DNA from 2 places in the Kitasatospora sp. NPDC088264 genome. Region 2 is predicted to be linked to the other one. Evidence: riboswitches for the same ligand, from Rfam matches in the RefSeq annotation. Region 2 holds a riboswitch; the other holds the start of a gene.

Region 1 (4,399 bases), on a different contig from region 2:
ATCCCCTTCCCCGGGCACACCTTCCAGGTGCTGTCGATGGACTACAACATCATGTACAACCAGTGCGGCCCCAACACCAAGGCCGACCCGGCGCTCTACCCGGGCTTCCAGGCCCAGGCCCGCGACTCCTACCTGCTGGGATTCGACCGCACCTACAACGGCAACCGGGCGCCGTACGTCATCGGCAACCACTTCGAGGAGTGGAACGGCGGCATCTACATGAACGCCGTCGAGGACGTGCTCCGGACGATCGCGGACAAGCCGGAGGTCCGGCTGGTCTCGTTCCGCCAACTGGTGGACTGGCTGGACGCCCAGGACCCGGCGGTGCTGCGCAAGCTCCAGGGCCTCGCCCCGGGCCAGGCGCCGACCGGCGGCTGGGAGGCCTTCCTCGGCACCCCCGGGGCACCGCCGGTGCCCTCCGCCGCCGCTGCCGGCTGACCCTCAGGACCTGGCCCGGACCCGGCCGGCGAGCAGCGCCCCCAGCAGCGCCACGCCGGCCATGGCCAGCAGGATCACCGCGAAGGCCCCGGGCGAGCCGGCGGCCCCGGGCGAGGCGGTGGCCCCGGCGCCCTCGTGGGCGGCGGCGAGCGAGCCGCCGCCCAGCACCGCGAACATCACCCCCGCCAGGCCCGTCAGCAGGACGTTGCCCAGCGCGTCGCTCATCTGCAGGGCCGCCGAGTTCACCCCGGCGTCCTCCGGCGCGGAGAGCTTCATCATCAGCACGCTGACGCTCGCGACCGTCAGTCCCATCCCGATGCCGCCGACGCCCCAGGCCACCGCCGCCACCCAGGCCGGCACCGCCGGGACCAGCACCAGCGCGGCGCCCGCGATCGCCACCGCGGTCAGCACGAACCCGCCCCGGATCATCGCCTCGCGGTAGCGCTCGGCTCCCGGCCGCCCCTGTAGCCAGGAGCCCAGCGCCCAGGTGAGCCCGCCGCTGGTCAGGGTGAGCCCCGACATCGTCGGCGAGAGGCCGCGCTCGGTGGTCATCATCAGCGGGACGAAGGCCTCGGCCCCGAGGAACGCCCCGGCCGCCAGTCCGCGCAGCAGGATCACCGCCGGCAGCCCCCGCCCGGCCCGCAGGGTCCGCTCGGGCAACAGCCCCAGGACGGCCGGCACCAGCAGCGCCGCCCCGACGATCCCGGGGAGCAGCCCGATCAGGTCGTGCCGCCCGCCCGCGTACTGCAGCAGGCCGGCACCGAGCGCCGCCATCGCGGCCAGCAGGGTGCGCCGGCGGTCGAAGTCCGAGCCCCTGGCCACCGGGTGCTCCCGCTCGGAGCGGGTCAGCGCGGGGCCCATCACGGCCAGCGGCAGCAGGATCAGCACCGGCACGGCCAGGAACACCCAGCGCCAGCCGAGGTGCTGGGTGATCGCGCCGGAGACCAGCGGCCCGATGATCGAGGGCAGCACCCAGGCCGAGGAGAAGGCCGCGAACACCGCCGGCCGCAGCCGCTCCGGGTAGGCCCGGCCGACCACCACGTACAGCGCGACGATCACCAGCCCGCCGCCCAGGCCCTGGATCGCCCGCCCGGCCACGAACACCCACATGCCCGGCGCCGTCCCGGCCACCACCAGGCCCACACCGAACACCGCGATGCCGGTGAACAGCGGCTGCATCGGCCCGCGCCGGTCGCACCACTGCCCGGAGACGACCAGCGCGAACAGCGTGGTGGTGAAGTAGCCGGAGAAGGCGAAGGCGTACAGCCCGATGCCGTTCAGCTGGCGGGCCGCGGTCGGCATCGCGGTGTTGACGGCGGTCGCCTCGAAGGCGATCACCAGGACCACCGACACGATCCCCAGCGTCAGAGCGCGGTAGCGGCCGCTGAGGACCCCGCCACCTGGGTCGAGTTCGGAGGGTATCGAGGCGGAGTCGACCGAGGTGGGGGAGGCAGTGGTCATACGTAACATCGTAAGGGCCGTCTGCCTTCATGACCCCTGACCCGAGTCGGTGACCAGCTAGGTCGCTGGGCCTAGGACCGGGGTCGGGGGAAGGGCGGGCGAAGCTCAGGCGGCGGTCAGTGGAGCACCTTCAGGCCGACCACGCCGGAGACGATGAGCAGCAGGCAGCCGATCCGGGCCGCCGTCACCGCGTCCCCCAGGACGGCCATGCCGTAGAGCGCGGTGCCGACCGCACCGATGCCGACCCAGACCGCGTAGCCGGTGCCGATCGGAATGGTGCGCATCGCGTACGCCAGCCCGCCCATGCTCAGCAGCAGGGCCACACCGAAGACGAGGCTGGGGGTGAGCCGGGAAAAGCCCTTGGACGACTCCAGGGCCACCGCCCACACGGTCTCCAGGACACCCGAGATGATCAGAACGAGCCATGCCATGACGGCCTACCTCCGCAGTCCACAGCGGCCGGATTGCCGCTGAACTGCGCCGTCTTGTCGTCACCGGGTACGACGCGCTCGTCCGGGGCGGCCGGGCAACCGACCACCTGGTTCCGACCGTAGCACAAGCCGCCATACAGAATTTACATTCCGCCGTTGACGGCCCCCCGCGCATTCCGCCACTATGAATTCACTGGCCGTGTGCCCGAGTGGCTTAGGGAACCGTCTGCAAAGCGGTGTACACGGGTTCGATTCCCGTCATGGCCTCGCCGGAAATGGAATTGCCGGTCGACATTCCGTCGACCGGCAATTCCTGTTTCCGGTATTTCCGGGGCGGTCGGCCGAAGCCGCCGCCCCCGCCCGTCAGACCGCGACCGCGTCCTCCGGCCGGATCGGCAGCCGGCCGACCGGCAGGCCGGTGGCCGCCCGGACGGCGGCGGCCACGGCCGCCGGGGCGACCACCGCGGGGGCGGCGCTGACCGCCTTGGCCCCGAAGGTGGCGACCACGTCCCGCTCCTCCAGCAGGGCGGCGATGCGCACCTGCGGGGTGTCCAGCGCGGTGGGCAGCCGGTAGCCGGTGAGCGAGGGGTTCAGCAGCACGCCGCCCTCGGTGCGCAGGTCCTCCAGCAGCGCCAGGCCGACGCCCTGGGCCACGCCCGCCTCGATCCGGTCCTCGATCTGCCGCGGGTTCAGCGCCCGGCCGACGTCCTGGGCGACCGTCATCTCGACCACCCGGACGGCGCCCAGCTCGATGTCCACGTCCACCACCGCGCGCATCGCGCAGAACGCGATCGACACGAAGGCGTCGCCCTGCCCGGACTCGTCCAGCGGCTCGGTGGGGTGCGGGCGGCACTGGGCCGTCGCCCAGAGCTCCTTGCCCTCCAGCGCCTCGGCGACCGGCATGCCGAGCACCCCGTCGTACGAGGTGATCTTGCCGTCGGCGATCTGCAGCAGTTCCACCGACATCCCGAAGTTGGCGGCGATCGGCTGGAGCAGCTGGTGGCGGACCATCAGCGCGGCGCGCTCGACGGCGCCGCCGGAGACCCAGGTGTGCCGGCCACGGGCGGAGGGACCGGCGATGGACTGGTCGCTGTCGGCCGGCGCGATGTACACCTCGCTGACGCCCAGCACGGTCTGCACGATCTGCCGGGCCAGCGTGGCGAAGCCCTGTCCGGAGTCGACGGCCGCGCAGATCACCGTGGCGTGGTCGCCGCTGACCCGCACGGTGGCGGTGGAGACCTCGTCCTCGCCCTCGGCGCCGAGCATGTGCACCATGCCGACGGCGTAGCCGATCCCGCGCCGCACCGCCGCCGGGTCGCCGGCCCCACCGGGCCCGCCCGGCAGCAGCCACTCGGCGTCCGGGTCGTCCACCGGCAGGGCCGGCAGCGGCTCGGCCGCGACGGCCTCCAGCAGCGCGCCGACCGGCGCCGGGCAGGTGACGGCCTGTCCGGTGGGCATCGGGTCGCCGGTGGCCATCGCGTTGCGGCGGCGGATCTCCACCGGGTCCACGCCGATCCGGGCGGCCAGCTGGTCCAGCTGCGACTCGTAGGCGAAGCAGGCCTGCAACGCGCCCTCGCCGCGCATCCGCCCGGCCGGCGGGTTGTTGGTGCGCACCGCCCAGGCGTCCACGAAGACGTTCGGGCAGACGTACGGGCCGACCGAGAAGGCGGTGGCGGCGGCCAGCGCCTCGGCGGAGACGTCCGCGTACGCGCCGCCGTCCAGCAGGATCTGCGCCTCGACCTTCACCAGGGTGCCCTCGGCGTCGGCGTGGTGGCGGTAGCGCAGCAGCGCGGGGTGGCGCGAGGGGTGGGTGTGGAAGGACTCCTCGCGGGTGAGGGTCATCTTCACCGGGCGGCCGGTGCGCAGCGCCAGCAGCGCCAGGGTGACCTGGAAGGAGAGGTCCTCGCGGTCCGTGGTGGCCCCGGGCACGCCGGTGACCACCAGCCGGACCCGGTCGGGCTCCAGGCCGAGGCAGGCGGCGGTGCGGTCGCGGTCGCCGTGCGGGTCGGTGGAGGACAGGTGCAGTTCGACGCCGCCGTCCGGGCGCGGCACGGCCAGCCCGGCCTCGG
Region 2 (4,399 bases):
GTCGTCGGCCTCGCGATGTCCGCGCTCGCCTCGGCCGTCATCCAGGTCGCGCTCGCCCGCCGCTCGCTCAACTCGGCCGGCTCGCTGTACGTCTGGACCTCCGGCAGTCTCAACGGGCGGGACTACGCCGTCGCCACCCCGGTCCTGATCGGGCTGGCCGTACTCGTGCCGCTCGCGCTGGCGGTGGCCCGGCGGCTTGCGGTGCTGCGCTTCGACGACAGCGTGGCCGCCTCGCTGGGCGTCGACCCGGGCCGGGTCCGGCTCGGCTGCCTGCTGCTGGCCGTCGCGCTGGCCGGGCTGGCCGTCGGCGTGTGCGGGCCGGTCGGCTTCGTCGCGCTGGCCGCGCCCGTGATCGCCGGGCGGCTGGCCGGGCCGGCGCGCGTGCCGGTCCTCGGCTCGGCACTGACCGGCGCCGTCCTCGTCGTGCTCGCCGACACCGTGGGGCGGGTGCTGATCGACGGGGTGGAGATCCCGGTCGGCATCGTCACCACCGTCCTCGGTGGCCCCTTCCTGCTCTGGGTGCTGCTCGGCCGCAAGGGCACCCCCGCTTAACCTTCCCGAGGAGTACCGCAGATGGAAACCCTTCCCCTCGTCGAGCCCGATCCGGCCGACCCCGCCTACCGCCTGGTCACCTTCGTGCACGAGGACGCGTCGTGCGACGGCGTGCTCGCCCTCCTGCACACCGTCACCGACAAGGACCGGCACGCCGGCGACCTCGCCCCGCACCTGATGACCCGCCGCGACGACGGCCGCTGGTCGATCACCTACCGGCTGCGCGCCGACCACCGGGCGTCCTACCAGCTGTACCCGTTCCGGGGGGACGCCCCCGGCACCGCCCGGGCGGACTGGCTGCGCGTCCTCGACCACGCCCGCCCCGACCCGCACGACGCCGCCCCCCGGCTGCCCGCCCGCGACGGGCGCCACCCGTCGTCCGTGCTCAGCCTGCCCGACGCCCCCGCCCAGCCGTACGTCCGGCGGCGCGACGGCGTGCCGCGCGGGCGGACGGTGGCCCACGAGGTGGCCGGGCGGCGGGTGGACGTCCACCTCCCCGCCGGGGGCGGGCCTTCCGCCGGTGGCGGGCCGTTCGCGGTGGCCGTGCTGCTGGACGGCGAGATGTGGGGCGAGGTGCTGTCGGTCGGCGACACCCTCGACAACCTGGCGGCGGACGGCGCCATCCCGCCCACCGTCGCCCTGCTCGTCCACACCATGGGCCCCTGCCGACCCGACGACCTCAGCTGCAACCCGGCCTTCGTCGACCTCCTCGCCGACCGCCTCCTCCCCTGGGCGGCGGCGGAGTTCGGCACCACCACCGACCCGGCCGCCACCGTGATCGCCGGCCAGAGCGCGGGCGGCCTCACCGCCGCCTTCGCCGCGTTCCGGCGCCCCGACCGCTTCGGCGGCGCGCTCTGTCAGTCCGGTTCCTTCTGGTGGCCGGACGAGACCGAGTTCGACGAGGGCAGTGAGTGGCTGACCCGCCAATTCGCCCGCGAGCAAAGGCGGGAGGCCCGGTTCTACGTCGAGGTCGGCCTCCAGGAGTGGATGCTGCTCCCGCAGAACCGTCACCTGCGCGACGTCCTCACCGCCCGCGGCTACGACCTCGCGTACCGCGAGTTCAACGGCGGCCACGACTACGCCTGTTGGCGCGGCGGGCTGGCGGACGGGCTGGCGCACCTGCTGGGGCGTGCCTGAGAACTCCCGGTGGACCATCCGGACCGACGGCGGCCGAGGCGTCCCGCCACCCGGGCGTGCTAGCGTCCCGGTGGCGGCGCGCCGGTGACCGCCCCGGACGAGATGTGCGCCGTACCCGGCCCGCCAAGACGACGCACCGAGGGAGACGTCATGGCCGCCGGTGCCCCGATCGCCCGTCCGCTCGACGTGCGGTGGATCCACGGGTCCCCGTCCGCGAAGCACAACACGGACCCGGACATCCAGGTCCACGCGTACGACGAGCACACCGTCATCCTGCGGCAGAACAAGGCGGTCGACTACGAGGCGCCGTTCCTGTTCCTGCTGTTCGGGGGCGAGCGGGCGGTCCTGATCGACACCGGGGCCACCGCCTCCGCCGCGTACTTCCCCCTGCGCACCGTGGTCGACGGACTCATCGACCAGTGGCTCGCCGACCACCCCCGCGACGGCTACGGACTGCTCGTCCTGCACACCCACCCGCACGGCGACCACGTCGCGGGCGACGGGCAGTTCGCCGACCGGCCCGCGACGACCCTGGTCGGCGCCGACCCGGCCACGGCCTGGCCGTACTTCGGCTTCGACCAGGACCCGGACGCCGTCGCGCGGGTGGACCTGGGCGGCGGCCGGGTGCTCGAATGCCTGGCCACCCCGGGCCACCACCCGGCGGCCGTCACCTACTACGACCCGTGGACGGGCCTGCTGCTCACCGGCGACACCGTCTACCCGGGCCGCCTCTACATCGACGACTGGCCTGCCTTCACCCGCACCGTCGACCGGCTGATCGACTTCGCCGAACGCCGCCCGGTGACGCACCTGCTCGGCTGCCACATCGAGATGACCCGCACCCCCGGCGTCGACTACCCCATCCGCACGACCCACCAACCCGACGAGCCGCCCCTGCAGCTGACCGTCGGACACCTCCGGGCCATCCGCACCGCACTCGCCGACCTCGGCGACCGACCGCGCCGGCACGCCCTGCCCGACCTGATCCTCTGGCCGAGCGCCTGAGCCCGGAAGGCCGCGTCCAACGAACTGACGCCGCACCCCGCGATCGCGGGGTGCGGCGTGGCTGTTCAGTCGGCGAGGGGTGGTGCCGGCGCCTCCCGGGGGAGGCGGGTGGTGAGGAGGGTGCCGGCGGCGACCAGGGCGGCGGTGAGCAGAAGGGCGAGGCGGTAGGGGCCGAGTGAGCCGCCGTCGGTGTCCAGGGCGCCGATGAGGGCGGCGGTGGCGGCGATGCCGAGGGCGCCGCCGAGGGTGCGGACGATGGTGAACAGGCCCATGGCGCGGCCCATCGCGGGCCCGGGGACGTCGGCGAAGCCGGCGATCTGGACGGTGAGCACGGCGGTGCCCAGGACGAGCCCGACCGCGAACATCAACGCCCGTACGGCCCAGGGGTTCTCGGCGAAGCCGAGGGCGGCCAGGACGAGGGCGGCGAGCAGCAGCGCGGGCAGCGCGAGGCGGCGGGGACCGAACCGGGGCAGCAGGCGGTCGACCACCTGGGAGGCGGCCATCAGGCCGATCGCCTCGGGGAAGACGCTCAGCCCGGCGTCGAGGGCCGAGGCCCCGAGGGCGGCCTGGTAGAGCAGCGGGAGGACGAACAGGGCGCCCATCAGGCCGGCCGAGGTGAGCAGGGCCAGCCAGGTGGCGGTGCCGAAGGTGCGGTCGGCGAGCTGCCGAAGATCCACCAGTGGTTCGGCGGAGCGGAGTTGGTGGCGCACGGCGATGACGAGCAGGAGGAGACCGGCCACGCCGCTGAGCGCCACTCCCGGCGAGGACCAGCCGTGCGCCGGGCCGAAGCCGAGCGCGTAGGTGAGCAGTCCGAGGCCGGGGGTGGCGAGCAGGAAGCCGGTGGTGTCGAAGCGGCCGGCCGGGGGCTCGTCCGCCGCGCGCAGGCCGATGAGCCCGGTCACGACGGCCGCGACCCCGACCGGCACGTTGACCAGGAACAGCCAGTGCCAGGAGAGGTGTTCGGTCAGGAGGCCGCCGAGCGGCGGGCCGAGGGCGGGCATCAGGGCGGTCGGGACGATCAGGATCCGGCCCAGGCCGGCCCGCTCGTGCGGGGCGAAGGCCCGGAACAGCAGGGTCATCCCGACCGGGGTGAGCAGCCCGCCGGCCACGCCCTGGACGGCCCGCGCGGCGGCGAGCGAGCCGAGGCCGGGGGCGGCGGCGCACAGGGCGGAGGCGAGGGTGAACGCGGCCAGGGAGCCGAGGAAGACCCGTTTCACGCCGAACCGGTCGCCGAGCCAGCCCGCCACCGGCAGGCCGACGGCGAGGCCGACCAGGAAGGCCGTCTCGACGGCGTTGGCGGCCGAGACGGGCCGCCCGAAGTCCTCGGCGATGGTGAACAGCGCGGGGTTGACGATGGTCGAGTCCAGGCCGTTCATGCACATCGCGGCGGTGTAGACCACGACCACCGCGGCGCGCCCCGCGAGCAGGGGGCGCGCCGGGGCGGCCTCGACGGCCGGAGGGGTCACAGGTCGGTCCAGTGGGCGGTGATCCACTGCACGGCGTCGGCGCGCTCGCACGGGCCGTGGGAGACGTTCCAGCCGGCCGGGACGGCGGCGAAGGCCGGCCAGAGCGAGTGCTGGCCCTGGTCGTTGACGAGGGCGAGGAACTCGCCGTCGCCGTCGAAGGGGTTGGCGGGGGCGTCACTCATCGGAGGACTTCTCCAGGTGGTCGGTGATCACGCGGGCGATGTGCGCGATCGGGGCGG

Evidence for each region. A riboswitch is a leader RNA that binds a small molecule or an ion and turns the genes downstream of it on or off. The one in region 2 is predicted to bind guanidine.
Region 1: it holds a riboswitch for guanidine, as region 2 does, so the genes downstream of both, AB0O82_RS30865 (SMR family transporter) here and AB0O82_RS01445 (MBL fold metallo-hydrolase) in region 2, are expected to answer to the same signal.

The regions. Positions count from the first base shown of each region.
Region 1 is NZ_JBFBIR010000056.1:35,543-39,941, forward strand. Features, by position in the region: gene AB0O82_RS30855 (hypothetical protein) at 1-438, shown strand, start outside; gene AB0O82_RS30860 (MFS transporter) at 442-1,899, opposite strand; gene AB0O82_RS30865 (SMR family transporter) at 2,016-2,330, opposite strand; guanidine-III (ykkC-III) riboswitch at 2,374-2,440, opposite strand; tRNA gene AB0O82_RS30870 (tRNA-Cys) at 2,526-2,597, shown strand; gene AB0O82_RS30875 (xanthine dehydrogenase family protein molybdopterin-binding subunit) at 2,694-4,399, opposite strand, start outside.
Region 2 is NZ_JBFBIR010000001.1:340,007-344,405, forward strand. Features, by position in the region: gene fhuB (Fe(3+)-hydroxamate ABC transporter permease FhuB) at 1-552, shown strand, start outside; gene fes (enterochelin esterase) at 574-1,689, shown strand; guanidine-III (ykkC-III) riboswitch at 1,767-1,827, shown strand; gene AB0O82_RS01445 (MBL fold metallo-hydrolase) at 1,840-2,694, shown strand; gene AB0O82_RS01450 (DHA2 family efflux MFS transporter permease subunit) at 2,760-4,160, opposite strand; gene AB0O82_RS01455 (MbtH family protein) at 4,157-4,342, opposite strand; gene AB0O82_RS01460 (amino acid adenylation domain-containing protein) at 4,335-4,399, opposite strand, start outside.